DNA from 2 places in the Neobacillus sp. GCM10027624 genome. Region 1 is predicted to be linked to the other one. Evidence: riboswitches for the same ligand, from Rfam matches in the RefSeq annotation. Region 1 holds a riboswitch; the other holds the start of a gene.
The links. Region 1 has a riboswitch for ZMP and ZTP ahead of ACFQZ9_RS13775 (phosphoglycerate dehydrogenase). Riboswitches for the same ligand answer to the same signal wherever they lie in the genome.
Positions count from the first base shown of each region.

Region 2: another riboswitch for ZMP and ZTP. It lies ahead of ACFQZ9_RS21495 (bifunctional 5,10-methylenetetrahydrofolate dehydrogenase/5,10-methenyltetrahydrofolate cyclohydrolase); the one in region 1 lies ahead of ACFQZ9_RS13775 (phosphoglycerate dehydrogenase).

Region 1 is NZ_JBHTHD010000008.1:526,841-530,255, forward strand. It holds gene ACFQZ9_RS13770 (polysaccharide pyruvyl transferase family protein) at 1-606, opposite strand, end outside; gene ACFQZ9_RS13775 (phosphoglycerate dehydrogenase) at 755-1,954, opposite strand; ZMP/ZTP riboswitch at 2,095-2,173, opposite strand; gene ACFQZ9_RS13780 (LLM class flavin-dependent oxidoreductase) at 2,256-3,305, opposite strand.
Region 2 is NZ_JBHTHD010000013.1:95,232-98,646, forward strand. It holds gene ACFQZ9_RS21490 (LLM class oxidoreductase) at 1-262, shown strand, start outside; gene ACFQZ9_RS21495 (bifunctional 5,10-methylenetetrahydrofolate dehydrogenase/5,10-methenyltetrahydrofolate cyclohydrolase) at 742-1,584, opposite strand; ZMP/ZTP riboswitch at 1,631-1,714, opposite strand; gene ACFQZ9_RS21500 (divergent PAP2 family protein) at 1,772-2,248, opposite strand; gene ACFQZ9_RS21505 (alkaline phosphatase) at 2,472-3,415, shown strand, end outside.

The sequences.
Region 1 (3,415 bases):
TTTTGGAGAAAGGCGTGATGAATTAACACAAACCATTGAATCGGTTGTGATATTCGTTTCACGTATCTGTAATTCTCTGCCAAAGGCATACATGGAAGGGCAACCAATAACCGTATGGTCTATATCTTCGCGAAAACCTAATTTTGACAGATATTGAGAGGTAATTTCGCCTCTGACACCAATCATTCCTGACTTTTCTAGTACAGCACTAACAAACGCTTTGACATCACCATCAAAAGGGAAGCCCTCATTTAGCTTTGGTTCAAATGGAGCACGCAAACCTACACCAATCACCACAACTGGGATTGTCAGTTTTTTGATTAATTTCGTATATTTACGTAAGGATGAAACAAAGTCATTTCGGAAGGCATCAGCCAATGGAATAATGTAACAACTATACTTTTCATTGATTTCATCGGCCTTATCTGGGTCAATATCATAATAATCCGGTGTAATCGTTGTTTCTTCTGTCATTAATGTACGGAACACACTAAAGGCATAAACAAGATTCCCTACGTTTCCGCCGATGGAATTATTCACAATCATATGTGGTGCATCAAATGTATCAAGTGGCGATATGCCCGATCTGATTAGAATATCTTTCATTATAAAAAACTTACCCCTTATATTAAAATTTAATTAAAATACTATTAAATGCTACCATAGGATAAGTTAAGAAACCATTAAGAACCACTATTTGGCATTAAAAAAGGAAAAAAGCCCTAACTCACTTACAGAGTTAAGGCTTTCCCGATTATATAATACGTGCTGTTACAATTCCTTCGATTTGATTAATTTTCTCTTCTATCGCAGGAAGAATATCACCGTTTACTTCGTTATCAATATCAATCATTGTATAAGCATAGTCACCGCGGCTTCTGTTTACCATGTCAGCGATGTTCAACTCATAGCTTGAAATAGCAGAAGTTATTTGTCCAACCATGTTCGGAACATTTCGGTGGAAAGCTGTTACTCGTGTCTTTCCAGTGTATGGTAAAGATGCATTTGGAAAGTTCACAGAGTTCTTAATGTTTCCAGTCTCCAAAAATTCTTTCACCTGGCGTGATGCCATAATCGCACAGTTTTCTTCTGATTCCTGTGTTGATGCACCTAAATGCGGGATGGCAATGGTATTTTTCATTTGCAATACATTTTCATTCGGAAAGTCTGTGATGTACTCACCAACGATTCCATCTTCAAGCGCAACCGCCATATCCACTTCATTTACCAGCTCACCGCGGGAGAAGTTCAAAATATGCACACCCGGCTTCATGATGCTAAATGTTTCTTTATTAAACATTCCTTTTGTATCAGGAGTAAATGGCACATGTACTGTAATATAATCAGATTCCGCGTACAACTGTTCAATTGTCATAGCACGTTGTACATTGCGGGACAGGTTCCAAGCCGTATCTACAGAAATGAACGGATCAAAGCCGATGACATCCATGTCTAAATCAAGTGCATCATTTGCTACAAGCGCACCGATAGCACCTAATCCAATGACACCTAAAGTTTTCCCTTTAATTTCTTTTCCAACAAATTGCTTCTTTCCTGCTTCCACTAGCTTCGGAATTTGGTCACCTTCAACTTCTAACCCCTTTGTCCAAGCAATACCAGCAAAAAGATTACGGGATGAAGCAATTAAAGAGGTTAGGACCATTTCTTTTACTGCGTTTGCATTGGCACCAGGAGTATTAAAAACAACAATTCCTTGCTCCGTACATTTATCAACCGGAATATTATTTACCCCTGCACCGGCACGAGCAATCGCCTTTAATTGATCGCCGAATTCTAATGAATGCATATTGAAGCTTCGAACAACAAATGCATCTGGATTTTCATTTTCATTGTCGATTATAAAAGAATCCTTATTGAAAACTTTTAGCCCGCTTTCTGCAATAGCATTTAAAGTTTTAATCGTTTTGATTTTTTCTACTGTTACTGTGCTCATTTACGTTTCGCCTCTTTTGTTTTATTAGATTTAAAATCTTATAGACTATTATAAATAATCAAAAATATTCACGCTAGTCAACAGTTATTTCCTTTTTATCTCCTCCTAATAAACAGAAAGAGGCAAGGGGTATATTCCCTTACCTCTGCCCAGGCGAACGGCTGCGATACTATGTGCTCCCTCACGGTTCTCCGCGCTTCGCCAGTTACACATAGCCTTTTCATTTCCTCCATTTTAACAAGTTCCTTTTAAACCATCAACTAAATTAATTACTTAATTTAAAAAATTTTGATTTTACCAGTTATAGTTCCTTTTCCCAGTTTGAAATTTTCTCTCGAACACGAGGTGCCACTTTTGTCCCCAACAGCTCGATTGCTTTCATGACATCTTCATGGGGCATGGTTCCAACCGGTGTATGGAGCATAAAACGTGTGATTCCTACATGTTTGCGGAGATGAATAATCTTTTCGGCAACCGTTTCCGGATCGCCAACGTACAATGCCCCTTCAAAGCTTCTTGCAGCATCAAAGCTTGCCCGGCTGTAATGCCCCCAGCCGCGCTCCCGCCCAAGCACATTCATCGCCTGCTGGGTGGATGGGAAAGACTTGTCTGCAGCCGTCTCTGTATCTTCTGCAATAAAGCCATGTGAATGTGATGCGACAGGAAGCTTAGATACATCATGACCAGCCTTTTCTGCAGCTCTTTTATAAAGCTTTACAAGCGGTGCAAATTGCAGCGGGCTTCCGCCAATAATGGCGAGAACAAGCGGCAGTCCAAGCATTCCGGCTCGGATAGCCGATTGTGTATTCCCGCCGCTGCCAATCCAAACCGGCAATGGATTTTGCACCGGCCGTGGATAGATTCCTAAATTTGGAATGGCCGGACGATGCCCGCCGCCCCATGTTACTTTTTCAGATTCACGTATTCTCAATAATAACTCGAGCTTTTCTTCAAAAAGTTCATCATAGTCTTTTAAATCATAGCCGAACAGCGGGAAAGATTCGATAAAAGATCCCCGGCCTGCCATAATCTCAGCCCGCCCGTTCGAAATAGCATCGAGCGTGGCAAAGTCCTGGAACACACGTACCGGGTCCGCTGAAGATAACACCGTAACGGCGCTTGTCAGCCGTATCCGTTTTGTCTGTGAGGCTGCAGCAGCCAGCACGACGGCAGGGGAAGAAGCCGCATAATCTTTCCGGTGATGTTCACCAACTCCAAAAACATCCAGTCCAACCTGATCGGCTAGGACAATTTCCTCAACTACTTCACGAATACGTTGGGCATGGCTGATGACCTCACCTGTTTGAACGTCCGGAGTTGTTTCCACAAACGTGCTCAAACCTATCTCCACAAAAATTCCTCCTATTTCATCGGTTCTTTCCTCCTACTATACCGTAAATGAAGTGCCTGTCACCACTCGAGCAACCTTTGATAAGAACAAAGAAAGAATAATTTAAATAG
Region 2 (3,415 bases), on a different contig from region 1:
TCTCAATCGCCAGCGTGGAATGAGTACCCATATGTCGAGGGCTGATTTTGAGATTATGGCTGCTCCGGAAACGGCATTATTTGTGGGAAGTTCGCAGCAGATTATTGAAAAAATTCTCTATCAATACGAGCTTTTTGGGCACCAGCGGTTTATTGCTCAAATGGACATTGGCGGAATGCCGTTTGAGAAGGTAGCGGAGAATATTGAGCGGTTAGCAACGGAAGTAGCACCGGTTGTGCGTCGAGAGACTGGGAAACAGTAAATCTCTTGAAAAAGAATGTATTTGCATTACCCGTGAAGAGGAAAAAAGTGATCTCGAGGTAAAAGGGAGGGCGTTGCAATACCCGTGAAGAGGAAAAAAGTGATCTCGAGGTAAAAGGAAAGGCGTTGCATTACCCGTGAAGAGGAAAAAAGTGATCTCGAGGTAAAAGGAAAGGCGTTGCATTACCCGTGAAGAGGAAAAAAGTGATCTCGAGGTAAAAGGAAAGGCGTTGCATTACCCGTGAAGAGGAAAAAAAGTGATCTCGAGGTAAAAGGAAAGGAGTTGCATTGCCCGTGAAGAGGAAAAAAAGTGATCTCGAGGAAAAGGAAAGGAGTTGCATTACCCGTGAAGAGGAAAAAAGTGATCTTGAGGTAAAAGGAAAGGCGTTACATTACCCGTGAAGATGATAAATGCATACTTAAGGTTAATGAAATTGCAAAAAAAGAGTTGAGCCAAAAAAACAGCTCAACTCAATTATTTTAGTTTTGAAGAGTTTCCTCAGCAGACTTTACAGTATGCTTTAACAGCATCGAAATTGTCACAGGACCCACGCCGCCAGGAACAGGTGTAATTGCACTAGCTTTTTCATAACAAGCATCGTAATCCACATCACCGATATTGCCTTTATTATACCCAGCATCCAAGATTACTGCACCTTCTTTGATCCAGTCTCCTTGAATAAAATTAGGTTTACCAACAGCTGCAACAACAATATCTGCTTGTTTTACGATTTCAGGTAGATTTGTAGTGCGTGAATGACAAGTAGTAACTGTAGCATCGGCATTTAAGAGTAAGGCAGATACAGGTTTCCCAAGAATTGGGCTTCTACCAACAACAACCGCATGTTTTCCCTCAACGGGTATATTATAAAAATTAATAATTTCCATGATAGCTGCAGGAGTACATGATGGATATTTTCCGAATCCTAAAGCTGTTTCACCATAGCCTCTGCTTGTTACCCCATCAACATCCTTTCGAATATCAATGGACTCAAACGCTTTTCGCTCATCAATCTGTGCCGGCACTGGATGTTGAAGAAGAATCCCATGAACAGAATTATCTTGGTTTAATTCATCAATCGTTTTTAATAAATCATCTGTTTGTGTTTCCTTAGGAAGATGAATCCGTAATGATTTAATTCCAACCTTCTCACAAGCATTACCCTTCATTTTTACATATGTCGCTGATGAAGGATCATCTCCGACTAGAATAGTGGCAAGGCAAGGAGTAACTCCTTTTTCCTTTAGAACGTTTACTTTATCTTTTAAAGCATCTTTAATATTTGTTGCTACGAGTTGTCCATCTAAAATGACTTTTTCCATTGAAAAAAACCCTCCTAAATAATAAAAGAGATAGGAAAAAAATCCCTATCTCTGCCCAGACGACCCGACCGTATAAAATGCAGCTCCCATGTGGTCAATTCCACGGTTGTCGTCAGTCACTGCATTTTCCTTCTTGTTAATTTGAGAATATCATAACTTTTAAATATATTCAATAAACCATTTATTGCTAAACTCGAAATGGATAAATAAGGTAGACTAGGAAACCTACGATGATTCCCGTGATGGCTCCAAAAAATACCTCAGCCGGTTGATGTCCTAAAAGCTCCTTAAGCTTTGCTCGGGATTCTGTTTTTTTCAAATTAGGGTTCTTCAAGGTTTCAACCAAAGCGTTAAAATCAACTAACAATTTATTTAAAACCTCCGCATGGTATCCAGCATGACGGCGGACACCCGTCGCATCATGCATGACAATCGCAGACATCACTACACAAATGGCAAACTCATTTGATTTAAACCCAGAGGTGAGCCCAATCGCTGTCGTTAAGGAAATAATTGTTGCGGTATGGGAGCTTGGCATACCGCCAGTGCTGAACATTAGATTCCATCTTACTTCTCCAGTGGTTAAAAAATGAATGGGGATCTTTACGAATTGAGCAATCAACATCCCTAAAAGGGCGGCTAAAATAGGATAGGATAAAAACACAGGTTTCCCTCCAGTAAATGTATTTAACATTTCTCATTAATAATTGATTGTATGTGTATATCGCAAAAGAAATTTCTTTTATTACATACCCTTTTTAATGTTAGATTACCCAAAAAGGTAAATTCCTTATGATTATAAATTTAAAGGGGAAACTGAACCTATATAATGAAATTTAGGAGGAGAGATTTTGCGAAAAAAATTTTTAACCATAGCCACACTTTCTATTGCAGCAGTTGGAACCATACTCGGTACCATTCATCACGGAGTACATGCCGAACGAGCAGAAATTAACAACATTATTTTTTTAATCGGAGATGGAATGGGGGGCTCCTATACCACTGCATATCGTTATTTTAAGGATAATCCGGCCACAAAAAAGTTTGAGCCAACCGCGTTTGATCCATACCTAGTTGGGCAGCAAATGACCTATTCGGATGATCCGAAGCATAATGTAACGGATTCAGCTGCTGCAGGTACAGCTATGGCAACAGGTGTCAAAACCTACAATTCGGCTATTGGTGTTGACCGTAATGGCTCACCGGTAAAATCCGTTCTGGAAGCGGCTAAAGAAAAAGGTAAATCCACTGGATTCGTTGTGACTTGCCAGATTGCTCATGCCACACCTGCAGCCTTTGGTGCCCATGAAAAAAATCGTAAAAATATGGATGCCATCGCGGACGATTATTTTGATGAAAAAATCAAAGGTCATCACAAAATCGATGTGATGCTTGGCGGTGGAGTTAACAACTTGGTCCGTTCTGACCGTGATTTAACAAAGGAATTCCAAAAAGATGGTTATGATTATGTAACGAATAAGAATGAAATGTTAAAAAGTAAACAAACTAAAGTGCTTGGATTGTTTGCCCCTGAAGGCTTACCTAAAATGCTGGATCGAGAGGCATCTACACCATCCTTGAAAGAGATGACAGAAACTGCGTTAAGTAAATTAAGTAATAATAAAAAGGGTTTTTTCCTGATGGTTGAAGGAAGCCAAATCGACTGGGCAGGTCATGACAATGACATTGTTTCTGCGATGAGCGAAATGGAAGACTTCGAAAATGCGTTTAAAGCGGCAATTGATTTTGCTAAAAAAGACAAGCATACATTGGTGGTTGCAACAGCAGATCATTCAACGGGTGGTTTTTCAGTAGGAGCAAAGGGGAATTA